Regions from separate parts of the Streptococcus sp. 20925_1_22 genome, predicted to be linked through region 3. Evidence: predicted binding sites of a transcription regulator. Region 3 holds the regulator's gene; each other region holds the start of a gene.
What was found. Region 3 encodes Rex, which represses fermentation and respiration genes when NADH is low (regulators of the CRP and FNR family bind a similar motif). Its sites were predicted from a motif close to TTGTGAANTANTTCACAA; they were not measured.
Positions count from the first base shown of each region.

Region 1: a site for Rex is predicted at 1,791-1,808, ahead of O3621_RS03770 (iron-containing alcohol dehydrogenase). Genes of this name have one in related genera too.
Region 2: a site for Rex is predicted at 1,479-1,496, ahead of O3621_RS05220 (formate/nitrite transporter family protein). Genes of this name have one in related genera too.
Region 4: a site for Rex is predicted at 2,207-2,224, ahead of O3621_RS09045 (2,3-butanediol dehydrogenase). Genes of this name have one in related genera too.

Region 1 is NZ_JAPVYE010000002.1:253,421-257,051, reverse strand. Features, by position in the region: gene O3621_RS03775 (ATP-dependent Clp protease ATP-binding subunit) at 1-96, opposite strand, end outside; gene O3621_RS03770 (iron-containing alcohol dehydrogenase) at 572-1,723, opposite strand; gene O3621_RS03765 (RbsD/FucU domain-containing protein) at 1,909-2,337, opposite strand; gene O3621_RS03760 (rhamnulokinase family protein) at 2,338-3,631, opposite strand, start outside.
Region 2 is NZ_JAPVYE010000003.1:162,830-166,460, reverse strand. Features, by position in the region: gene O3621_RS05230 (glucosaminidase domain-containing protein) at 1-399, shown strand, start outside; gene mmuM (homocysteine S-methyltransferase) at 462-1,409, shown strand; gene O3621_RS05220 (formate/nitrite transporter family protein) at 1,523-2,320, shown strand; gene O3621_RS05215 (hypothetical protein) at 2,561-2,902, shown strand; gene O3621_RS05210 (hypothetical protein) at 3,009-3,631, shown strand, end outside.
Region 3 is NZ_JAPVYE010000003.1:53,772-57,402, forward strand. Features, by position in the region: gene radC (DNA repair protein RadC) at 17-700, shown strand; gene O3621_RS04705 (gamma-glutamyl-gamma-aminobutyrate hydrolase family protein) at 769-1,461, opposite strand; gene O3621_RS04710 (redox-sensing transcriptional repressor Rex) at 1,486-2,133, opposite strand; gene O3621_RS04715 (DUF4649 family protein) at 2,254-2,475, opposite strand; gene O3621_RS04720 (DUF1831 domain-containing protein) at 2,598-2,945, opposite strand; gene O3621_RS04725 (cysteine desulfurase family protein) at 2,947-3,631, opposite strand, start outside.
Region 4 is NZ_JAPVYE010000005.1:257,979-261,609, reverse strand. Features, by position in the region: gene O3621_RS09060 (hypothetical protein) at 174-1,436, shown strand; gene O3621_RS09055 (hypothetical protein) at 1,436-1,819, shown strand; gene O3621_RS09050 (hypothetical protein) at 1,780-2,136, shown strand; gene O3621_RS09045 (2,3-butanediol dehydrogenase) at 2,258-3,304, shown strand; partial or broken gene O3621_RS09040 (DMT family transporter) at 3,402-3,631, shown strand, end outside.

The sequences.
Region 1 (3,631 bases), on a different contig from region 3:
GTAGCGCCGATGTTCGCTGTTATAGCCGCCCATGCGCCCCATGAGTTGGTTGAAAAGATCGTCCATATTGTTAAAATTGTTGTAGTTATTGTTCATAGCATTGCCTCACTTTTCTTCATTTTTCGCTTTACATAATTTTTGTTTTTACCAAAATTTCAGATAAGAAATCTTTTCCTTATCTACTATAAATATTCATTTGGGAGATCTTCTCCTGTCCATTACTTTACATAACTTATTTCATTTCCAAAAATCAAGACTGATTTAGTCTCTACTTTTATGAGTGAATTAAATCTCTTTCAAAAGAAGATGATTTTACATAATTTCCAATCCTCCCAAAAATAATCGCCTTCCGGCTGTATTCATACCTTCTGATTAAATTTACGTAAACTTTTTGTTTACGGTTGTAATTTTATCATGACATAATTTATTTGTCAATAGATTTTACATAATTTTTTAAAATAAATTTACAGTTGTAATCGTTTTTTTGTTTAGGTCCTTTTCATTCCTATAAAAACAAGCCCTGCAAGTTAGAGTCATGCAGAGCCTTGTTTGTTTCAGAATTTTTTCGTTCTTAGAAGAGTTCTTTATAAAAAGCAATCGTTTCTTCTAGAGTTGGCATGAATGGATTGCCTGGCGCACAAGCATCAATCAAAGCGTTTTTAGATAGGTAGTCAAAGTCAAAGTCCTTTTCTTCGATACCAAGTTCAGTAAGTTTCTTCGGAATACCAACCGTTTCAGACAGTTTTTCGATTTCAGAAATGGCATAAGCTGCACATTCTTCGTCAGTCTTGCCTTCGATTTGCAGACCAAGGGCTTTGGCAACATTGCGGAAAGCTTCTGGTACCCGTTTCGCATTTTCACGCTCTACAACTGGCAGGAGCATGGCACAGCAGACACCATGCGGCAGATTATAAACTGCCCCTAGCTGGTGAGCCATAGAGTGAACATAACCTAGACCAGCATTGTTAAAGGACATACCGCCAAGGAAGATGGCATTCACCATGCCTTCACGCGCTTCAATATCATGGCCATTTGCAACCGCACGAGGTAGGTATTCCTTGATAAGTTCAATGGCTCCGATAGATAATTTCTTGGTTACACCGTAAGCTCCTGGTGTGACGAGAGCTTCGACCGCGTGAGTCAAAGCATCCATCCCTGTTGCTGCTGTGAGGGCGGCTGGTTTGGATACCATGAGTTCAGGGTCATTGACTGAGATCAGAGCCAAGCTATTCTTGTCCACCATAACCATCTTAACCTTGCGTTCTTCATCTGTGATGACATAGTTAATGGTAATTTCAGCTGAAGTTCCCGCTGTGGTATTGATTGCCACTACCGGCAGACCTTTCTTAGCAGACTTGTGCAAACCTTCGTAGTCTTGTGGTTTGCCACCATTTGTCGCAATTACTGAAATACAGCTAGCCGCATCCTGCGGTGAACCGCCGCCGACACTGATGATGAAGTCACAGTTGTGTTCCTTGAGAGCAGCTACACCATCCATGACATTCTTACAAGTCGGGTTTGGCTCAACATCGCTGAAGACCACATACTGGATGCCTTCTGCATCTAGTGGTGCTAGGATTTGTGGCAGGATATCGCTGCCTTCGATAAATTTATCCGTCACCAGCAAGGCCTTGCTGTAACCCAGCTCCTTAACATAAGGACCAACTTCCTTGACAACCCCCTTGCCAATAAGATTGACAGCGGGTACGTAAAATGTAGACATATATTTTCTCCTTTTGATTTATATTGTTAATATAATGATACTGCAAAATTTTGCTTTTTGCAAGTTTTTGTGATTTTTTTAACAAGCAGATTGATAAAAAAAGCAAAGAAAGCCCCAGATAAGGATGAGGAACAAGGACACTCCTTTCCAGAAGCAACCTTGCCCATCTCTTACCTGTTTTTTCATTAGCTGGCAATGACACCTTTTTTCAAAATGATGTTGCCGTACAGAGCTCCTTCGCCCGTTTGGATGACCAAATAAGCTTTTTCCGCCTGCTCATAGAAAGCAAAGCGTTCAAATTCTTTGATGGCTGTACCTGGATAGTGCTTTTCTAACAAAGCCTTGTAGTCATCCCAGATGACTGGTACGGTCGGATCTCCCGGCACTACCTGCATAAGGCCTGCTTGGTAATCACTATAAGCATCCAGGGGCAGGACAGTCAAGATAGCATCTAGCAGCGCTGGAACTCCGTGCCCATCACAGCGAACAACCCGCTGACCAATCCGATGGGCAGGGAAGTTTGCATCGGCAATGACCACTTCATCTCCGTGCCCCATCTCCATCAGATACTTGACTAACTCTGGACTTAAAATAGTTGGAATATGCTTTAACATCTAGCTTCCTACTTTCATTCTTGCTTGAAATTCTTGATAGGACCGAGCCAAATCTGAATCCTCTTGAGGCTGGTATTGCTTGGTCTTTTCTGAATCCTTGATGAGCTTTTGGGCAGTCTGCCGATCTTGAATCTCACCCAAGGTCAAAAGCTGTGCCAAAATATTTCCCAAAGCGCTGGCTTCAATCGGCCCTGTTAGGACTGGTTTCTGGCTTACATCAGCTGTCAGCTGACAGAGCAGTTCATTTTGGATACCGCCTCCGACCATGTGAATCTGCTCGATTTTTTGACCGGTCAAGCTCTCAATTTGCTCCACGGTTTGACGATAGGCAAAAGCGAGACTTTCCAAGACCACTCGGACAACCTCTCCTTTGCTTTGAGGGACAGGCTGGTTAGTCATATGGCAACGCTCCTTGACCTTAGCCTCCATGTCTCCTGGGGCTGCAAAAATAGCATCATTGGGGTTAATCCAAGAGCGATTATTCGTGACGTTTCTTGCCAGTGTCACCATTTCAGCAAAGCTGATGTCCTGACCTTGCAAGCGCCAGTCCCGCTGCAGTTCTTGGATAATCCAGAGCCCTGTCGTATTCTTCAAAATCCGATAGCGTCCGTCAAAGCAGCCTTCATTGGTCAGATTGGCCGCTAAAGCTTCCTGGCTGGTTACAGGATTCTGAGATTCTAGACCGACCAGAGACCAAGTACCGCAAGAGATAAAGGCTGTTGGCTGCTCATTCGCATAAGGAATAGCCAGAACAGCTGCCGCTGTATCATGACCAGCCCCTGCAATGACATCAAATGGCTCAATTTTCAGCTCTTGTGTGATCCGTGGCGACAGACTTCGAAGGACTTTTCCTCCCTGTGTCACCTCACCAAACCACTTTTTAGGAATCCCCAGCGTTTCAAAAACGCTGTCAGACCAGGTCTGAGAATCGATATTGAGTAAACCACTGCTGCTGGCAATGGTATACTCGCTGGATAAAACACCTGACAAAAGATAGTTAATCAAATCCGGCATGAAGAGCACGCGCTCTGCAACTCTTGCCAAATGGGACTTTTCCTGCAAATCAGCGAATATTTGCAGGACAGTATTAATGCAGGCAGGCTGTACGCCTGTCTCCTCAAAAAGCGCCTCTTTGCTGATTTTCTTATAAAAAGTTTCTTCGTATTGCCCCATACGATTGTCACGATAACAATGCGGCTGGTAGAGCAGATCACCGTTTTGGTCTAGGTAGGCATAGTCCACTCCCCATGTATCAACGGATATAGATCGAATAGGAATCCCATCTACTGAAGCT
Region 2 (3,631 bases), 110 kb from region 3:
AAAGGTAACTATGATGGTCAGTCTGCTAATATGGAGACTTGGGAAGATGATGGAGCGGGAAATGCTTACACCATTAACGACAGTTTCCGTTCATATCCTAGCTATGTAGAGTCTCTGCAAGACTATGTTGCAGTGCTCAAGCAAGGCCATTTTGCAGGTGCATGGAAGAGCAATGCGCCAACCTATCAGGATGCAACAGCTGCCCTGACTGGTGTCTATGCGACAGATACCAGCTATAATGCTAAATTGAATTATATTATTGAAAAATACGATTTGACTCGCTTTGATTCACCACTCTATGAGTCTGGTGCTGGCTATATCGTTTACAATCCTTATCGTCAGCAATATACTACTCAGGATATCTTGGACGTCGATACTGCCTGGGCGAATAGATCTTAATGTAGAAAACAAAAAGAGGGAGACCTCTTTTTGTGTTTAATCGTAGATTTTAGGAGAATTTCATGGGAAAATTTAAAGATTTGCTTGATGAGCAAGAAATTATTATTTTAGATGGAGCTTTAGGTACAGAGTTGGAAAGCCTGGGTTATGATGTATCTGGTAAGCTTTGGTCAGCTCAATACCTATTAGACCAGCCTCAGATTATTCAAAATGTGCATGAAAGCTATGTGAGAGCTGGCAGTGATATCATCACTACGTCCAGTTATCAGGCCAGTATTCCAGCATTTATAGAGGCAGGACTAACTCCTGAAAAGGGTTATGATCTTTTAAAAGAGACAGTCTTCTTAGCAAGGAAGGCAATCGAAAATATCTGGAAGGGATTATCTCCAGAGGAGCAGAAACAGAGACCTTATCCTCTGGTTGCAGGCTCGGTAGGGCCTTATGCTGCTTATTTAGCTGATGGTTCCGAGTATACGGGAGACTACCAGCTGAGTGAGGAAGAATTTCGAGATTTTCACCGTCCGCGTATCCAAGCTTTACTAGAAGCAGGCTGTGATTTATTGGCTATTGAAACCATTCCAAATGGAGCAGAAGCGGCAGCAATCCTCCGACTTTTAGCTGAGGAATTTCCACAGACTGAGGCTTATTTGTCCTTTGTAGCCCAGTCGGAGAATGCCATATCAGATGGCACCAAGATTGAGGAATTAGGAAACTTGGCTCAAGAAAGCCCACAAGTCCTGGCAGTTGGTTTTAACTGTACAGCTCCACATTTAATTGCTCCATTATTAGATGGGCTTGGACAAGTGTGCAACAAACCTTTTCTGACCTATCCAAACTCTGGCGAAACTTATAATGGCTTGACCAAGACTTGGCATGATGATCCAGAGCAGGAGCGGAGCTTGCTGGAAAATAGTAAACTTTGGCAAAATCAAGGTGTACGGCTTTTTGGTGGTTGCTGCCGAACGCGGCCAGAAGATATTGCTCAGTTAGCAAAAGGATTTAAGGGTTGAAAATAGATTTTCAATCCTTTTTTAGAAAATTTAAAAAGGTTCTCGAAAACGCTATCAAAAGAAAGAGCTTTGTGATATACTATACATAGTTTAAATTAATAGGAGAATTTTTTATGCCTGAATCGACATTTATCCCTAAAATTGAAGCAGCTTGCCGAAAGAAAGAAGCTTTGTTTGATACAAGCAAGGCTAAGTATGCCGTTCATTCCATCTTTGCTGGAGCTTTCCTAACCTTTAGTACTGGGGCTGGAGCTATTGCGGCAGATTTGACAAATAAGATTGTTCCAGGAACTGGGCGTTTTCTCTTTCCTTTCATCTTTGCTTGGGGATTGGCTTACATTGTCTTTCTAAATGCAGAGTTAGTGACTTCCAACATGATGTTTCTGACTGCTGGTACCTTTTTGAAGAAGATTGACTGGAAAAAAGCCTTGATGATTTTGCTTTATTGTACCTTTTTCAATCTGATTGGCGCTTTGATTGCTGGCTGGCTCTTTGCTAACTCGGCTGCTTATGCGGGACTTAGCAAAGATAGTTTCATTTCAGGTGTTGTGCAGATGAAGCTTGCTCGCTCTAATGAGCTGATTCTGCTCGAGGGAGTCTTGGCCAATATCTTTGTTAATATTGCTATTCTTTCCTTCGTTTTGGTCAAGGATAGTACAGCTAAGCTCTTCTTAGTTATATCAGCCATTTATATGTTTGTATTCCTGACAAACGAACACTTGGCAGCCAACTTTGCTTCCTTCGCTATCGTGAAATTCAGCTCAGCAGCAGCGGAAGTGCAAAATTTTGGTATTGGAAATATCCTACGCCACTGGGGCGTAACCTTTATCGGTAACCTCATCGGTGGTGGCCTACTCATAGGTTTGCCATACGCTTGGTTTAATAAGAACGAAAAAGATTACGTGGATTAAAATGCAGCCTTTAGGGCTGTATTTTTTTGAGAAAATATTTGAATTTTTACACTTCTGAGGTCTAATTCAAACCAAGCTATCTATATCTTTCAGTTCTCTAATACTATCTTTGACTAACTTTCTAGTCTCTTTTTTAATGTTCATTGGCTATCAATCTCTAATATCTAAGCAAAACAGTTGACAGATATATCGATATTTGTTAAATTAATTTGGTATATTATGTCATCAAAAGGAGATGTTATGAATAAGATCACTATTCAGTCACCAGATGGAAGTAAAGTTAAAACCTTGTCACCATCATACTCTATTACAACTTTACTATTTAGTTTTTTTGTACCACTTTTTCGAAAAGACTGGAAATACTTTGGTATCATTTTAGGTTCTTTCTGCGCTTTGCTTGTTATTGCTGTGCTTTTCATTCCAGAAGATTTGTTAAAGCCAACTGGAACAGCCTTTAATTTCTTTTGGACTTTTTTCTATAATCGTTTTTGGATAAAAGATCGTATTTTCAATGACGGATGGCTACCTGCCGATGAAGAAAGCAGAAATCTACTTAAAAAGACTTTTCCTAATATGCCATAAAACTACTGGAATAAATTTTTTCTATGATAAACAAAGTTACATACACAAGAGGGGGAATGCGATATAAAAGGAGATAAAGAATTGAGTTTAGGAGGAACTGTGGGAAGTGGGAAAAAGATTTGAGTTTTCGCCGCTTAGAGCTAGAATTTTGATGATGATTGGTCCAGTAATAAGTGCTATCTTCTTTGGTTTATATTCGTGTAGTTTTATTTATTATACATTAAAAGAAGGATTATCATTTTGGCTAGATATGATTCGTGATAATTTTATGTTTATTCTTTTCTTTATTTGGATCCATATGAGTTTAGTCGAGTCTATCTATAGAATGATAAAAAATAATCTTCTGTTAAACAGCAATATTCAGGAATTGAGAGATTGTTATCCTGAGCTTGAGGAGGACTGGCAAAATCTTAATGATGCGGACTACCTTGACGAAGGTTTGCAAGTTTTGGTTTATGGCGATCATCTCATTTGTTACAGGACATTTGATATTGCCTACCTACCAGAATGTTCTAAGATAGGTGCATTTATGAAGGCGTCTGTTTTTCGTCTTTCCCGTTTTCGTGAGGTAAGACGAGTTCATTTTTCTGCATGGTACCTTGATGGCAGTGAATCTGAACTCCGGACAGATGAGTTGCGAAAGTTTATTGGAATGAATCAGAATGCTCATAAAGACGCCTTATTTGATTATTTAAGAGAGAACTTTGATTATATTGAACTCGAAACTTT
Region 3 (3,631 bases):
AGGTAAGGAGGTTTCTATGTATAGTATTTCATTTCAAGATGATATTAGCATAATGCCACGGGAGCGTTTAATGAGAGAAGGAGCTGAAAAACTCAGTAACCAGGAGCTCCTATCAATCTTTCTCAGGACAGGCAACAAAAAAGAAACTGTTTTTCAAGTTTCTCAAAGAATTTTATCATCTATTTCCAGTTTGAACGATCTTAAGTATTTAACTTTGCAGGAATTGCAGACTATTTCTGGAATCGGTCCGATTAAGGCTGTGGAGCTGCAGGCCATTATCGAATTAGGGCGTCGGATTAACCGAGCAGAGGTTCTGCAGAAAGAGCAGATTATGGGCAGTCAAAAATTAGCACAGAAGATGCAGCAAGAGCTAGGAGACATGAGGCAGGAGTGCTTGGTTGCTATTTATCTTAATAGTCAAAATCAAATCTTGCACCAGCAGACTATTTTCATGGGGACTGTAAGCAGAAGCATTGCTGAGCCGAGAGAAATTCTCCACTACGCTCTCAAGCACCTGGCGACATCTATTATACTGGTACACAATCATCCATCAGGCTCAGTCGTCCCTAGCAGAAACGATGATGAAGTGACCCAGCATATGAAAGAAGCTTGTGAGATGATGGGCTTGGTTCTTTTAGATCATTTGATTGTGTCCAAGTCCAACTACTATAGCTACCGAGAGGAGACAGATATGATATAATTTGATTTACTTGAATATAAAAAACTTCTATTCGTGTTGAAAAGAGGTTTTTCTAGGAATAGAGGATTTTAAAGAATATTGACAACATAATCAAACAGAGCTAAGTCTCCTTCTCTGGAGCCAAACAAGAACTCTGGGTGCCATTGGACGCCAAGGAAAGGACTGCCGTCAGTAGAAGTGATGGCTTCAATAATCTTATCGCGCGGATCATAGGCGATGACTTCTAGTCCGGCCGCTAAATCCTTGATACTTTGATGATGGAAAGAGTTGATTTCAGATGCAGGGCCATAGATTTCGTGCAGAATAGAGCCGTTCTTGGTCACCATGCTTTGAGTTGTGTACTCAGCAGAGCTGTCTTGCCAATGATCTTCAATGTCTTGATGAAGAGTACCACCCAGTGCGACATTATAAAGTTGGGTTCCGCGGCAGACAGTGAAGATTGGTTTATTTTGACGGCGGGCTTCCTTGATTAAAGCTAATTCAAAAATGTCCCGTTTGAGTAGATAATCATTGCTGTCAATGGCTTTTTCTTCTCCATAGAACTGGGGACATACATTCTGACCGCCTGTGATGATTAATTTGTCAACAATGGAAACATACTGTTTTGCCATTTCTTCATCACCAATTGGCAAAATCATTGGAATTCCGCCAACTTCTTTAACTCCCTCAACGAATCCTGTCGCCGTATAGCTCATATGGATGAAGTGATCGTCTGGGATTTCTCTTTCATTTCCGGTTATTCCAATAATTGGTTTACTCATTGAGTGTTAAATACCTCTTTCAAATTAATGTTCATTTTTTCTCATGAAGTAGAGCAGAGTCTGCAGTTCGCTAGTCAGGTCAACATACTGAACGACCACGTCCTTAGGTAGGGATAGATTTACTGGTGAAAAGCAGAGAATGCCCTTGACACCAGCCTGAACTAAGATTGATGCAACTTCTTGAGCTTTTACGCTAGGTACAGTTAGGATGGCAGTTTGCACATTTCCTGACTGTATTTTTTCTTTGATTTGGGAAATTCCATAGATAGGAATCCCATCGCTGGTTGTGCTGCCAACTTCTGGATGGTCATCTATGTCAAAAGCCATTACAACCTTCATTTTATTGCGCTCATGAAAACGATAGTGTAGCAGAGCACGTCCCATATTACCAACGCCAACAATCATGACATTGGTAATAGCATTGTCGTTTAAGAGGTCAGCAAAAAAGTTCATCAATTTCTTGACATCATAACCAAATCCTCTGCGGCCAAGTTCACCGAAATAAGAAAAATCTCGTCTGACGGTAGCAGAGTCAATACCAATGGCTTCTGCAATTTGCTTGGAGTTTGCTTTTTCAATCTTCTCAGCATTAAACCGTTTAAAAATACGATAGTAGAGCGACAGTCTCTTAGCAGTTGCTCGGGGAATTGTAGTATTTTTTTCAGTTTTCACAAAATCACAACCTTTCTAATTCTATTTTATAGGAAGTTTGTGAAAAAATCAACTAATTAAGGATGTTTGATTTATAAAAAAGAAAATTAGTAATTGCTGGGAATAGTAGCGTTGAAAAACTTAGTCCTGGTAGGGAGTCAAGTCTAACTGGTACATCTGGCGATACAAGTCCCCAATTAGCCCTGTAAAAGGCAGTTGGTGCTCATTGTAAGTTATGGAAAGTACTTTGAGAGAGTCAGGAACTGTGACGCAGCCAGAGAAGGCTAGAAGAAATTCGTCGAAGTCTTCATAGGTAAGTGTTCGTTTCACCTTATATGAGTCCAAATAGGTCAGTTCAACCATCGTTAATCCTTTCTTTGAGTTCGATTAGTCATTTGATATTTTCAAGCGTTCTAAGTAGGAGTCAAGCTTGTTTGGTCTTTTAAAGAGTCTAAACCAAAAAAGCAAAATTGCGAGAATCTTGCTTATTGTGGTGTCTTTTCAAAAATATTTCTTTCAACCAAGCTATCCATCAAGAAATAAAATTTTTGCTGGATAATGTGATTGTCTTCTGATTTGAAAATATTGACCAAGCGCAGGCCTGATTTTTCAGTGATGTTGATTTTGAAACCATTTAAATCTTTATTGACAATTATTTTCAGCAGAAAACCATTTCCGCTGTTGGGAACAGATTCCAGCAGACGAGAGAGTTCGTAGTTGCCAACCTTGCTTTCAGCGAATGTATTGTCGCGCAAGGTAAATTTCTTGACATTTGGGTGAAGTGAATAGGTATATTCACAGTTTGCTAAGCTAACAGATGTTTGAAAGGCCATCTTATCCTCCTAAAATTTCTTTTAATTTCTTTGTAAATGATTGAATCTCTTGCAGAGTCGTCTGGTCCGAAGTACTGATCCGAATGGACTCATACAAGCGGTTGGAATCCTTGCCATACATAGCTTGCAAGACATGACTGGGTTGTATAGCTCCGGCCGTGCAGGCTGAGCCTGTTGAAATGGAAAAGCCATTTAAATCCATTTGAAGTAGAAGCAGGTCATTTTTTTGATTGGGAAATCCCAAATTGATGACGTAAGGCAAGCTGGGCTGACTTTCATTTAAGTAAAAGTCAATGTCCGATAAGTCAGCAAGTAAGCTGTTTTTTAAGTCTTGCGCATGCTCTAGATTTCCCTCTAGATGTTCCATGCTCTCTGACAGAGCCGCCGCCATGCCTGTGATAGAGATTAGATTTTCAGTTCCAGCCCGGTGCTTTTCTTCCTGGTCACCACCGTGCATGAAATTGTCAAAATCCATCTTCTTGGCATAAAGGAAGCCAACACCTTTGGGACCATGAAACTTATGCGCTGAAGCAGATAGAAAGTCAATCCCTAGCTCGTCTGGGTAGATGGGAAGTTTACCAATTGCTTGAACGGCATCAACGTGAAAAGCAGCAGGATGTTCTTGCAGTAATTCACCAATTTCCTTAATAGGAAGGACAGCACCCGTCTCGTTATTAACCGCCATG
Region 4 (3,631 bases), on a different contig from region 3:
GTTTATTCCTGAGGATCGTCAAAATTTAAATTAAAGTAATAAATGAGACAGTACCGTATAGTTTTCAAAGCGCTGTAGTTCAATCTGGAATGATGTGAATAAAAACATTTACTAAAATAACAATATTTTTATTGTTAATTATTAATTAATCATTATAAAAAGGAGATAATATTTTGAGAAATACGACGAATAAACAGGATGATTTTAAGCTCACCACTTGGCCAGTTAGATTATTTACTGCTTTTATATTCTTTTTCCCGATTATAGTGAAGATGTTTAGATACTTCGCTTATTATGGTCTTATAATTCCTTCAGAGCCTTGGAAGTTAGCACTGAATGTTGTGGTTGAGAACTTTTCGTTTTATTCAACTGCACTAACTATTAGTTTCACAGTATTTGTGTTTGTCAGTAATGAAAGGAATAGATACCGTGATGATAGAAAAGAACGTGAAAAAGAACGTGAAAGAAATGTAAAAGAAAAGGAAAAAGAATTAGAGCAATATAAAGATCATTATAGACCTAGTTTTGTGGTTGATGCTACTAAAGGTATAATCTTGATAATGCGAGAAGATACTTTATATATAGAGAATGTAAAGTATTATGATTCTAGCGATAATACGAAAAATTGTATTAGTAAAGTATCTTTAAAGTCGGGAGATGTTGTTTCTAAGAAGATACCACGTTCATTTTATATTACTGCTACAACAATAATTGGTGAGGAAATTCTTTTTGGGTATCTAAATGGAGGCATAAAGATTTATAAATATTTAAAATCGAAGGGGAATGCATTATATCCTGGTATTGGAAATTATAGTGATATATCATCTTCTAAAGATTGGGGAGACTACAATAATATTAGTGTGCCGACTGATTCAACGTTATCTGAAATTTTCTTTTATAACACATACGAAATTAGAGAAAAGATTTTTCTGAACACAAATAAAATGAAAGGCATTATTGATTCAAGGAATTTTAATGAACTCTTAAACTCCTTATTTGAGTTGCTTTCTTATGAAATTGAAGCAAATACAGTGGAACTTTCCAGTGTGTATTCAGTATTGCAAGATGTGTTAGATATTGTAAAATACAACACAGATTGTTTTGATGAAATTAAAAAATTTGATTTTAGATTAGAGTACATATTGAATAAAGAATCTTATATTATCAATAATTCACCTACAGAAATTGGTTATTTTGATTCATTAGATGATATTAATAATTTTTTTATGATGGACTTTATTGACCATATACAACGTAATCTTTGTTTATTAAAAACTGAAGAGAAGATTGACAAGTCTACTGAAAAATTTGTTTTGAGGGATATTTTAGCGATATTACTGGAGGTTTTCGATAATACAGATATACCTAGTTTAGGTAATATTCTTTTAATTAATTTAAAGGCAGTAATCTTTAATAATATTCACTTGAAGAAATAGTGCAGCCGTTGAGTGCCTGCGGAGAGAAAATACCAGAAAATCGCACAAAAGAACAGTATGAGTTGGAGAAAGAGTTTCAGCCACTGTTTGACTTTTTAGCGGAAGATAAGAAAGATTTGTCAAATGTAAAATTATATAGCAGTAAAATTTTTATGATGGATGAAAATGCTGATAGTAAAATATCAAGGAGTGTTTATTTAAAACCTGATAATACAGGAGAGTATATGCTTCTCATGTTGCTGACGATGAATATCTTAGTATTTTTAAATATCACAGCCTTTTATTTCGTCTTTTCTTTAGCCATCAGTTGTGTTAAAATAATTAAAAAAACAAAGGAGTCTTTATGTCAGAAATTAAAATCAAACGCGAGACAGGTTTTGTAGGGATTATTGGGAAGTTTCCAATCTTTATCAATGGTCAGAAAGTTGGCGCAATCAAAAACGGAGAAGAGGCTGTTTTTCCAATCGCAGCTAATGAAGCAGAAGTCCGTGCTGGATCTGCTCCTATGAAAACTAAGCCAGTGACAGTTAAATCAGGGCAAACCTTGCTGATTGAAACAAATTTTACTAATTTTTCTATTTGCTTGGGAACTTTAGTAGTTGCTTTTCTATTTGGTGGATTGCTTCGTGCGATTCTCTTGATTCTTTCTATTGTTTTAATGTTCCTTCTTCCTTTCTACTCTGCTAGAATTGCAGAATAAACTTGAGACCAGCTGATGCTGGTTTTTTGTATGTTATTTTTTGAAAATGTAGCTAATCTTTTGACAAGATTTCTGAAAGGGTTTACAATAAAACTAACAAATTATAAAGCGAGGTATGTTTATGGCAAAAATGAATGCTGCGCGTTGGTATGGCGCTAAAGATGTTCGTATTGAAGAAGTGGATGTACCGGAAGTCAAACCGCATCAGGTTAAAATTGCGGTCAAGTTCACAGGAATCTGTGGAACTGACTTGCATGAATACTTAGACGGACCGATTTTTATTCCGACAGAAACAGAGCATGTCTATTCTGGCCAGAAAGCGCCTGTAACTTTAGGACATGAGTTTGCTGGGGAAATTGTTGAGGTCGGCAGTGCCGTGACACGGGTCAAAGTTGGCGACCGGGTGACAGTTGAGCCCATTTTGGCTAAGCATAATCTTGTCGGTGATTATAATCTGGACCCTAATCTAAACTTTGTCGGTCTGGCGGCAGACGGTGGTTTTGCCAAATACTGTGTTTTGGACGGAGACATTGTTCACAAAGTTCCAGACAGCCTTAGCTATGAGCAGGCAGCTTTGACAGAACCTGCTGCTGTAGCTGTTTACGCAGTCCGTCAGTCAGCTCTTAAGACGGGCGATACAGCGGTTGTCTTCGGTTTGGGGCCAATCGGGCTCTTGATAGTTGAGGCTTTGCGAGCAGTCGGTGCCTCTAAGATTTATGGTGTCGAGTTATCTCCAGAACGCCAAGCCAAGGCTGAGGAGCTTGGGGCCATCATTGTGCATCCAGAAGAAGGCGAAGACGTGGTAGCTGCTATTCAGCGTTTAACTGGTGGCGGGGCAGATGTGTCTTATGAAGTGACCGGGGTGCCGGTTGTGCTGGGACAGGCTTTGGCTGCTGTTCACAAGGCTGGGGAATGTATGGTTGTTTCTATCTGGGAGCGAGAAGCCAGCGTCAATCCTAATGAATTTGCCATTCAAGAAAAAACGCTCAAGGGTATTATCGCTTATCGGCATATTTTCCCTAAGGTGCTGGAACTGATGGAGCAGGGCTATTTCTCTGCTGACAAGCTTGTGACCAAGAAGATTAAGCTGGAGGATATTGTGCAAGAAGGTTTTATCGAGCTGACTCAGGACAAGGCGCAGATCAAGATTTTGGTATCGCCAGAATAAATCTTTGCTTAATCATGAGATGAAAATCAGTCAAAACTGGCTGATTTTTCTTTATGGATTGTGCTATAATAAGCAAAGATATAGAAAGAGGTTTAGGATGTCAAAAGTTTTGAAAGGGACCATTTACACAATAGCTGCTGGAATTGCTTGGGGGCTGTCTGGCACGAGCGGCCAATATCTGCTAGGGCATGGTTTTTCTGCGCTAGCGCTGACCAATCTCCGCTTGCTGCTTTCAGGCCTTGCCTTGATGGGTGTGGCCTATTTGGCAAATCGGGACCATTTTCGGAAGCTTTTAAAAGATAAGTCTTCCTTGTTTTCTATTTTTAT